3 regions of the Bradyrhizobium sp. 147 genome follow, and region 3 is predicted to be linked to each of the others. Evidence: predicted binding sites of a transcription regulator. Region 3 holds the regulator's gene; each other region holds the start of a gene.

Region 1 (3,271 bases), on a different contig from region 3:
TGTTGACGCCGCGACGGTCGATGCCGGCCTGCGCGCCTATATGCTGCGCATCTACAATTACATGAGCATTGGCCTGGCCATCACGGGCCTGGCGGCGCTCGGCGTCTACATGGCCGCCGTGACGGACGTCCCGACGCCGGAAGCCGTCCGCGTCGGCAAGCTGTTCCTGACGCCGTTCGGCTACGCGATGTTCGTGAGCCCCCTGAAGTGGCTGTTCATGCTGGCGCCGCTCGCGATGGTGTTCGTGATCTCGGCGGGCATCAACCGTCTGGCACCCTCGACCGCCCAGATCCTGTTCTGGGTATTCTCGGCGCTGATGGGCATCTCGCTGTCGTCGATCTTCCTGGTGTTCACGCACACCTCGATCGTGCGGGTGTTCTTCATCACCGCGGCCACCTTCGGTGCGCTGAGCCTCTACGGCTACACCACCAAGCGTGACCTGACTGGCATGGGCTCGTTCCTGTTCATGGGCCTGATCGGCATCGTCATCGCGAGCCTGGTCAACCTGTTCCTGGCGAGTTCGATGCTGCAGTTCATTGTCTCGGTGGTCGGCGTGCTGGTGTTTGCGGGCCTCACCGCCTGGGATACCCAGCGGCTGAAGAACGACTACATCTACGGCTACGCCTCGGCCGGCGGTGACATCGCGGAGCGTGCGGCCATCACCGGCGCGCTGTCGCTGTACCTGAACTTCATCAACCTGTTCACGCTGCTGTTGCAGCTCCTCGGCCAGCGCGATTAAGCGATAGGCTGAGAGAACGACATCAGCCCCGGCCGAAAGGCCGGGGTTTTTGTTTGGGGCATGATGCCGCCACATACCCGGTGTCATCGCCCGCCAATGGTCTCGCCTTCGGCGAGCCCGATGACGGGCTCCGGCGGGCGATCCAGCATTCCAAAGCGTTCGTGAGAAGCCGAGGGGCCGCGGCGTACTGGATGCCCCGCCCCCGTGCGCAATTGGCACTAGGCGGGGCATGACAGCACGGAGAAGATGGAGACTGCTGCGCCTGCATGACGGCTGGGAAGCAGCCCTGCCCTCTTCCAGCGGCCGCGGGAAGGCTCTAATCTTGCCGCCATGTCCGCACCCGAAATCAGGCCCACGCTCGAGGCCGATCTTCCCGCCATCACCGCCATTTACCAGCAGGCCGTCCGCGAGGGCACCGCGACGTTCGAGCTGGAGCCGCCCGATCTTGCCGAGATGACGCGCCGCTATCGCGCGCTGATCGACGGCGGCTATCCCTATTTCGTCGCGATCCTTGATCGTCGCGTCGCCGGCTATGCCTATGCCGGTGCCTACCGGCCGCGGCCGGCCTACCGCTTCACGGTGGAGAATTCGATCTATCTCGATCCCTCCTTCCAGCGCCGCGGTGTCGGCTCTCTGCTGCTGGAGCGGTTGATCATCGAATGCGAGGCGCGCGGCTTCCGGCAGATGATCGCGGTGATCGGCGATTCCGCCAATGCCGGCTCGATTGGCGTTCACGCCAAGAGCGGCTTCGAGATGATCGGCACGCATCCCAATGTCGGGCTGAAATTCGGCCGCTGGCTCGATACGGTGATGATGCAGCGCGCCCTCGGCGAGGGCGCAAGCACGGTGCCGGGAAAGTAGGCGCGTTGCGCCTTTGTCGTCCACCCGACGCCGCCTACACCACCGCCAGCTTGCGATCGATCACCAGCAGCACACGCTCGAGCTCGTGACCGCGGCGCAGGATCAGGCCGGTCGCCGAGATCACGCTGTACATGCCCTGCTTGCGCGCGAGCCGCGGGTCCTTCTCGATGCGATAGATCGGCACTTCCGAGGCGCGGCGATAGACCGAGAACACGGCGCGGTCCTTCAGGAAGTCGATGGCGTAGTCGCGCCACTCGCCGTCGGCGACCATGCGGCCATAGAGATTGAGGATCCGGTGCAGTTCGAGGCGGTTGAACGTCACCCGGTTCGGCTGCGTCGTCACAGCGGCGGGGCGCGCCGCCGCGCGCTGCTCGCTCGGATCGGCATCCTCCGACATCAGACTCATGGGAAGCGCCTCCTGATCGCGCGACATGACCCCGCGTCCCCGAAGACCGTCCCGGGAACTGCGCTCATGACAATTGCATGATCGCGCCAACCGTACCGGGCCGCAAGAGGCTCCCTAGCTCAACCAATGGAATCGATTGCGAATCCGAACACACGCAGCGGTGGAACTCCGTCGCGGCAAACCGTCACGGGATCGTTAGCAGGAATCATAGTATCGCCGCTTTTCCGCCTAGCGACTGCCGCCCTGCATTGCGAAAACACTTACGTGCGTTGACCCGGTCCTTCGGTTCCGGATTCCTCAGCCCCCAGCCCCCCGGGGTCGACAGGATCGGGTCTGTACGCACGGCAAGGAGGGCCAACGCAAGTTGGTCCTTTTTTGTTTGTGTCGGGATGTTTCCGATCCTGCGAACTTGTCTCTGATCCGCACTATGATCCGCACAAAGGCTGTCTCTCCTCATCCTGAGGGCCGCGCTCTTGCGCGGCGTCTTGAAGGATGGAGGCCCCATTGCATCAGCGGGGGGCCTTTCATGGTTCGAGATGCCGCGCAAGGGCGCGCTCCTCACCATGAGGATTGAAAGCAGAGTACGACGCCAAAGAATCAGTGCAGAGACGTGTACGCCGCGCCCAGCATCGGGCCCGGCTTCTCTCGGCTGCCATCCTGGACATAGACCACCGCGCCGTCGACGCCATCGCGCGTGAGATTCTCGATCGGCACCGTCCAGCTTTCCGGACGGCCGGTCCAGTCGCCGACCTTCAGCAGGTTGCGCACGACGTTGTGATAGGTGACCTGCTGTCCGCGATTTTCGCCGCGGGTGATCGTGATGGGCACCGACTTGGCGATCGAGCAGATCCAGACCTCGCCATGCGAGACCGTGGGCTCGTTGCTCCCGGCCACCGAGACGTTGATCTGCTTGCCCGCAAGCGACATCGTCACCGGCACGCTCATCACCCCCGTGCCCCTGTCGGTCTTGCCGATCGCATTCTCGATGCCGGTGCGATCGCTGCCGATGACATGGGTCGAGCCATTGACGACGACCTGCGGCGTGTAGACCTCACGGTCGCCGCGCACGCGCGAGTAAGCACGCTGCCGTGCAGAGAAGCGTGAATCCGCCAGCGTGTCCTTCCAGCCGAGATAATCCCAATAGTCGATCGGCATGCTCAACGCGATGACCGAGGGATCTTTGGAGAGATCGCCGATGATCTTGTCGGCGGGCGGACAGGACGAGCAGCCCTGCGAGGTAAACAATTCGACAACGGCGCGGGGAT
Region 2 (3,271 bases), on a different contig from region 3:
CTTGCTGGATTCGATCCGCGGCGTCGACACGCTGATCTGGGCGCTGGTGTGGATCAATGTGGTCGGGCTCGGCCCGTTCGCCGGCGTGCTCGCCATCGCCGTGTCGGATTTCGGCGCCTTCGGAAAACTGTTCTCGGAGGCGATCGAGGGCGCCGACCAGAAGCAGGTTGAAGGCATCCGCGCTTCCGGCGGCAGCGCGCTGCACGAGATTCGCTTCGGGCTGCTGCCGCAGGTCCTGCCCGTGATCGCCGGTCAGGTGCTCTATTTCATCGAATCCAACACCCGCTCGGCCACAATCATCGGCATTGTCGGTGCCGGCGGCATTGGCCTCCAGCTCGCCGAGCAGATCCGCGTCTTGGAATGGCAGAAGGTGTCGTTCCTGATCCTGATGATCTTGGTTGCGGTTGCCGCGATCGATTTCATTTCCGGCAAGCTGCGCTTTGCGATTATCGGACGAAGGGCTATCGCTTAACTCAGGTGCGGCCGCAGTCTTCTTCCCTTCTCGCCTTGTGGGAGAAGGGGGCGCGAAGCGCCGGATGAGGGATCCGTCTCCGCGCATTCAAATGAGAGCTGGACTCGCGGAGAGGACCCCTGACCCGTCTCGCCGCTGTGCGGCGAGCCACCCTCTCCCACAAGGGGAGAGGGGAAGAGGGCTCACCCGTTCTCCACCAAAAACTCCACCCGCTCCGCCGCGAACCGCGAGTGCTTTGTCACCAGCGGTCTGCCGCCGAGATCGTGGTCGGTGGCATCGACCACGAGGATCGGTCGTCCCAGTGCAAGATCGAGCCGGGCGGCGTCGGTCGCGTCGACGATGCCGGCCGTTATCCGGGTCGCGCCGCGGCGGTAGTCGCGGATGCCGTAGTGCTCCAGCAACTTCGTCATCGAGCGCGTCGCGGCGAACACGGCACCTGCGCCCGGAAACAACTCGGCCGACAACCACGTGGTGGAGACGCAGATCGGCGTGCGATCGGCGAGGCGAATCGCCTCGATCCGCACCAGCGGCGCGCCGGCCTTCAAGCCGAGCTCGCGCGCCAGCTCCCGGGTTGCGACGTCATTGGAGGTCTCGATCAACTGGCCGCGCGGCTCGCGGCCGCCGGCGCCGACGATCTCGGAGAACCGGGTGCGCGAGCGCAGCGGATAGGCCAGCTTCTGCGCCTCGACATAGGTTCCGCTGCCGCGCTCGGCCCGCACCAGGCCGCGCTCGGCCAGCGCGGCCAGCGCGCGCCGCACGGTGTGGCGGTTCACGCGGTAGGTTTCCGCGATCTCCATCTCGCCCGGTAATTTGTCGCCGGCGGCAAAGCGGCCGTCGGCGATACCGCGCTCGATGCCGTCGGCGATGAGGCGCCACAGCGCGACGCCCGAAGATGCAGTGTCTTGCATGCTCATATCGCTGGTCAGCCTAGCTGAGAAATCACGCCTTTGTCACGAAACAGTCATGGCGCTCCTTTATGAAGTTGTCTAGTATCATAGACAACTTAGAATCGGCAAGTTCGGTGGATTTGGTGACCCAGCAGAATGACCAGCAAGCCCAGCGCAAGGCCGCGATGGCCGTGCTGGCGCACGCGGAGGCGGGCGAGATCGCCGCCCGCCTCCGCACACTCGCCCTGCCGGCCCATCAAAATCTGCGCGAAGGCGAAAACGGTCTCGTCATGCTGCGCGGCCGGGTCGGCGGCGACGGTGCACCGTTCAACCTCGGCGAAGCCACGGTCTCGCGTGCGGCGGTCCGGCTTGCCAGTGGCGAGGTCGGCTTCGGCTACACACTCGGCCGCGATGGTGAGAAGGCGCGGCTGATCGCGCTGTGCGACGCGCTGGTGCAGTCCAGCGATTTTGGCGCAGCCGTCGAGCGCGAAATTATCGCGCCGTTGCGCGAGCAGCTTATGACGAGGCGCCAGCAGGCAGCGGCGAAGACTGCCGCGACGAAGGTTGATTTCTACACCATGGTGCGCGGTGAGGGGTGAGATCATGACCACGATTGCAGAACTGCCGCCGGGTTTCGCCGACAGGGTTCTGTCGGCGCAATCGACCTTTCGTTCGGTCATGGATGCGATGGCGCGGCCGGGTTCGGTCCAGCGCATCGTTCCGACAGCCGGAGCGCCCCATACGATGATGCGCGGCACCGCCGCGATCGCGCTGACGCTGTTCGATCATGACACGCCACTCTGGCTCGATGCGCGCATGGCAGAAAATTCCGACGTGATGAAATGGCTCAAGTTCCACACTGGCGCGCCGGTGGTGCAGGACACTTCGATTGCCAGCTTCGCGCTGATCAGCGACGGCGCGGCGCTGCCGCCGCTCGAAAGCTTTGCGCTCGGCACCAACGAATATCCGGATCGCTCGACCACATTGATCCTTCAGGTCGATAGTCTGGGCTCGGGACGCAGCTTGGAGCTGCGCGGCCCCGGCATCGATAGCGCCACGACGCTCCAGGCGTCGATCAAGCCGTTCGATCTGTTCGAGCGCCTGCGGTTCAACGAGGCGCTGTTTCCGCGCGGCCTCGATGTGGTGCTGGTTGCCGATGATGCCGTGGTTGCGATCCCGCGCACCACGCGCGTCGCGAACAAGGGAAGCTGACCGCATGTATGTCGCAGTCAAAGGCGGCGAACGCGCCATCGAGAACGCCCATCTCCTGCTTGCAAACGCGCGGCGCGGTGACCCAAGCGTTCCGGAAGTCACGCTCGAGCAGATCTCGGAGCAGCTCGGTCTCGCCGTGGACCGCGTCATGAGCGAGGGCTCGCTCTATGACCGCCAGCTCGCCGCGCTCGCGATCAAGCAGGCGCGGGGCGATCTGATCGAGGCGATCTTCCTGGTCCGTGCCTTCCGCGCCACGCTGCCGCGCTTTGGCGCGAGCGAGCCGGTCGACACCGGCGCGATGCGCGTGCAGCGGCGAGTGTCGTCGACCTTCAAGGATATTCCAGGTGGCCAGATCCTCGGGCCGACCTTCGATTATACCCACCGCCTGCTCGATCCTTCGCTCGCAGAAGGCGTTGTGCCGGAAGCGCCAGTGACGGCGGAAGCATCAACGGCACCCACGCCGCGCGTGACGGATATTCTTGGCCGCGACGGACTGATCGAGTCCTCGCCGCAGGCCGAGGACGGCGCCAGCGTCGGCGATCTCACCCGCGAGCCGCTGAATTTTCCGGCGGACCGCGACCTGCGCCTGCAAAATCTGGCGCGTGGTGACGAAGGCTTTCTGCTGGCGATGGGCTATTCCACCCAGCGCGGTTACGGCCGGAACCATCCCTTTGCCGGCGAGATTCGCTTCGGCGAGGTC
Region 3 (3,271 bases):
CGTGGAAGGCGCCTTCGAAGGTGATCATGCGATAGCGATCGGGATGGCCCTTGGCGGCGTGATAGCGCCGCACGACCTTGATCACGCATTCCAACGCTTCGGCGCCGGAATTGCAGAAGAACACGAAGTCCGCGAAACTTTCGTTGCACAGACGCGTTGCAAGCCGTTCGCCATCGGGACTCTGGAACAGGTTCGACATGTGCCAGAGCCTGGTCGCCTGCTCCTGCAACGCCTTGACCAATGCGGGATGGGCGTGGCCGAGCGCGTTCACCGCGACGCCCGAGGTGAAATCGAGATAGCGATCGCCATTGGTCGCGATCAGCCAGCAGCCTTCGCCGCGCTCGAAGCCAAGGTCCGCCCTGGCGAAAACGGGAAGCAGATGCGGCGCGGCGCTGTTGGTCATGACCATCACTTGGATGTTGCATTTGGACGTTGAGACCTGCCTGGCATGCCTTGCGCAGCGCACCATTGACCGGTCCGGAAAACGAAACGTGCCGCCTTTTAAGGGCGGCACGCGTCACCATCTTATGCCTGGCAAGACGGGTGTCAATGCCGCCGGAAAGCCTCGCGAAACGCCGAATCCGTAGTCTTGCGGTGCCGATCTTGCAGGGTTTTCACCACGGAACATGTGGAAGCGAGTCGGCGGACTCTTGCGCGGGAGTCACGCCATATTGTAGCGTTCGGACTGTCAGATACGACATCTCGTGCAGCGGTTCTGATCCCAAGAGTCCTCATGTACCGGCGTAAACGTTCGGGCGTCAGTCACGCGCCCGGCGAGCCTTAAGGGATTCTGACGGCACGGGTTTTTCAAGGCTTAAGCATTCGCTGTGAGGCCCCAGGATGGCGGCGCGCAACGAGGGAAAGGGTGCAATGACGGTTTTGACCTGGTCCGATGATCGCGTCGAGCAGCTGAAGAAGCTCTGGGAGGCCGGACTTTCGGCCAGCCAGATCGCGGCCGAGCTCGGCAATGTGACCCGCAATGCCGTGATCGGCAAAGTGCACAGGCTTGGCCTGTCGGGCCGCGCCAAGAGCCCTTCATCGGCAGCGCCGCGGCCGCGCAAGGCGCGGCCCGCGCAGCATATGATGCGGGTGACCCGGCCGATCTCGCGCGGCAACACCGCGCTGGCGCAGGCCTTCGAGGTCGAGGTGGAGGCCGAACCGGTCACCTACGACAACGTGGTGCCGATGAGCCAGCGGCTGTCGCTGCTGGAATTGAACGAGGCGACGTGCCACTGGCCGGTCGGCGATCCCTCCAGCCCGGACTTCTTCTTCTGTGGCGGCAAGGCGCTGTCAGGCCTGCCCTACTGCGCCCAGCACTCGCGCGTCGCCTATCAGCCGGCAGCGGATCGCCGGCGGGCGGCACCGAAGCCGAGCACGCGGTGATTATTTCCTGAGATCGAGCCGGCAGCCGTCACGCGGTGACGGCGCAACAAACCCGATGTCGTCCCGGACAAGCGTAGCGCCGATCCGGGACCGATAGCCACCGCAAGCCGTGGTTACGGGGCCTCGGAGTTACCTTTTTCGCGCAACAATGGGCCCGGGTCCCGGATCGGCGCTTCGCTCCGGACAACGCTGCGCGTTGCCGGAGCTACGCTTGTCCGGGACGACGGCCGAGATTGTTGACGCAGCTGGGCCTACGTCTGCTCCGCCTTTGCAAACCGATCATCCAGCGCATAACCCGCGCCGCGGACGGTACGGATCGGGTCCTGCTCGCGGCCGAGATTGAGCAGCTTGCGCAGGCGGCCGATATGGACGTCGACGGTGCGCTCGTCGATGTAGATGTCGCGGCCCCAGACGCTGTCGAGCAGCTGCTCGCGCGAGAACACGCGACCGGGATGCTCCAGGAAAAACTCCAGCAGGCGATATTCGGTCGGGCCGAGATCGATCGGCCGGCCCGAACGCGCGACGCGGCGCTTGTCGCGATCGAGCTCGATGTCGCCATAGGCGAGCACGGTGGCGAGCCGCTCGGGGCTTGCGCGCCGCAGAAGGCCCTTCACGCGCGCGAGCAGCTCCGGCACCGAGAACGGCTTGACGATGTAGTCGTCGGCGCCGGTCGCAAGACCCCGCACCCGCTCGCTCTCCTCGCCGCGCGCGGTCAGCATGATGATCGGGAGCTGCTTGGTCTCGGGACGGGTGCGCAGCCGCCGGCACAGCTCGATGCCGGACAGTCCCGGCAGCATCCAGTCGAGCACGATCAGATCGGGGATGTGTTCCTTAAGGCGGGTGTCGGCGTCGTCGCCGCGCATCACCGTCTCCACGTCATAGCCGTCGCCTTCGAGGTTGTAACGCAGAAGCTCGGTGAGAGCTTCCTCGTCCTCAACCACCATAATGCGTGCGCCCATGTTGTCGTCGCTCCCTAGGTATTCGGTACCGTCGTGGCGAAGGTCGTCATGTCGCCCTTCGGCCGCTTGTCGGTGATCGCCTGCCCCTCGATCATGTAGAACACGGTCTCGGCGATGTTGGTGGCGTGATCACCGATCCGCTCGATGTTCTTGGCGCAGAACATCAGATGGATGCAGAACGAGATGTTGCGCGGATCCTCCATCATATAAGTGAGGAGCTCGCGAAACAGAGAGGTGCAGATGGCGTCCACTTCCTCGTCGCCCTTCCACACTGCCATCGCCGCCGGCAAATCGTGCGCGGCATAGGCATCAAGCACCGACTTGACCTGCTGCTGCACGAGGTCGGTCATGTGCTCCAGGCCGCGGAACAGTTTCAGCGGATGGAAGTCTGTCTCCAGCGCCGCAACGCGCTTGCCCATGTTCTTGGCGAGGTCGCCGATGCGCTCAAGATCGGTGGCAACGCGCATGGCGCCGACGATCTCGCGCAAATCCACCGCCATCGGCTGGCGGCGGGCGATGGTGAGCACGGCGCGCTCCTCGATGCGCTTCTGAAGCGCGTCGAGCTCGGCATCGGTGGTGACGACGCGCTGGCCGAGCGCGACGTCGCGGCGGATCAGCGCGTCGACGGAATCGACGATCATGCGCTCGGCGATGCCGCCCATCTCGGCGACGAGGCGAGTGAGCTCCTGGAGGTCGGTATCGAAGGCCTTTGCGGTATGTTCAGTACCCATGTCCCGTCTCCTCAGCCGAACCGGCCGGTGATGTAATCCTGCGTACGCCGATCGCTCGGCGACGTGAAGATCTTGCTGGTGTCATCGAACTCGATCAGCTCGCCGAGATACATGAAGGCGGTTTTATCAGAGACGCGCGCCGCCTGCTGCATATTGTGGGTGACGATCGCGATCGTGTAGTTCTCGGACAATTCCTGG

Evidence for each region. Region 3 encodes PhoB, which activates phosphate uptake and scavenging genes when phosphate is short. Its sites were predicted from a motif close to TGTCATNNANCTGTCAT; they were not measured.
Region 1: IVA87_RS02370 (DUF2794 domain-containing protein) is a predicted target of PhoB. The motif match lies at 2,073-2,089, and genes of this name have one in related genera.
Region 2: phnF (phosphonate metabolism transcriptional regulator PhnF) is a predicted target of PhoB. The motif match lies at 1,421-1,437, and genes of this name have one in related genera.

Annotation. Positions count from the first base shown of each region.
Region 1 is NZ_JADPKL010000010.1:13,160-16,430, reverse strand. Features, by position in the region: gene IVA87_RS02380 (Bax inhibitor-1/YccA family protein) at 1-739, shown strand, start outside; gene IVA87_RS02375 (GNAT family N-acetyltransferase) at 1,070-1,600, shown strand; gene IVA87_RS02370 (DUF2794 domain-containing protein) at 1,635-2,006, opposite strand; gene IVA87_RS02365 (DUF1223 domain-containing protein) at 2,604-3,271, opposite strand, start outside.
Region 2 is NZ_JADPKL010000089.1:137,393-140,663, forward strand. Features, by position in the region: gene phnE (phosphonate ABC transporter, permease protein PhnE) at 1-472, shown strand, start outside; gene phnF (phosphonate metabolism transcriptional regulator PhnF) at 655-1,386, opposite strand; gene phnG (phosphonate C-P lyase system protein PhnG) at 1,494-1,958, shown strand; gene phnH (phosphonate C-P lyase system protein PhnH) at 1,963-2,571, shown strand; gene IVA87_RS21775 (carbon-phosphorus lyase complex subunit PhnI) at 2,576-3,271, shown strand, end outside.
Region 3 is NZ_JADPKL010000005.1:55,211-58,481, forward strand. Features, by position in the region: gene IVA87_RS00960 (aspartate aminotransferase family protein) at 1-403, opposite strand, end outside; gene IVA87_RS00965 (GcrA family cell cycle regulator) at 871-1,383, shown strand; gene phoB (phosphate regulon transcriptional regulator PhoB) at 1,635-2,342, opposite strand; gene phoU (phosphate signaling complex protein PhoU) at 2,357-3,073, opposite strand; gene pstB (phosphate ABC transporter ATP-binding protein PstB) at 3,085-3,271, opposite strand, start outside.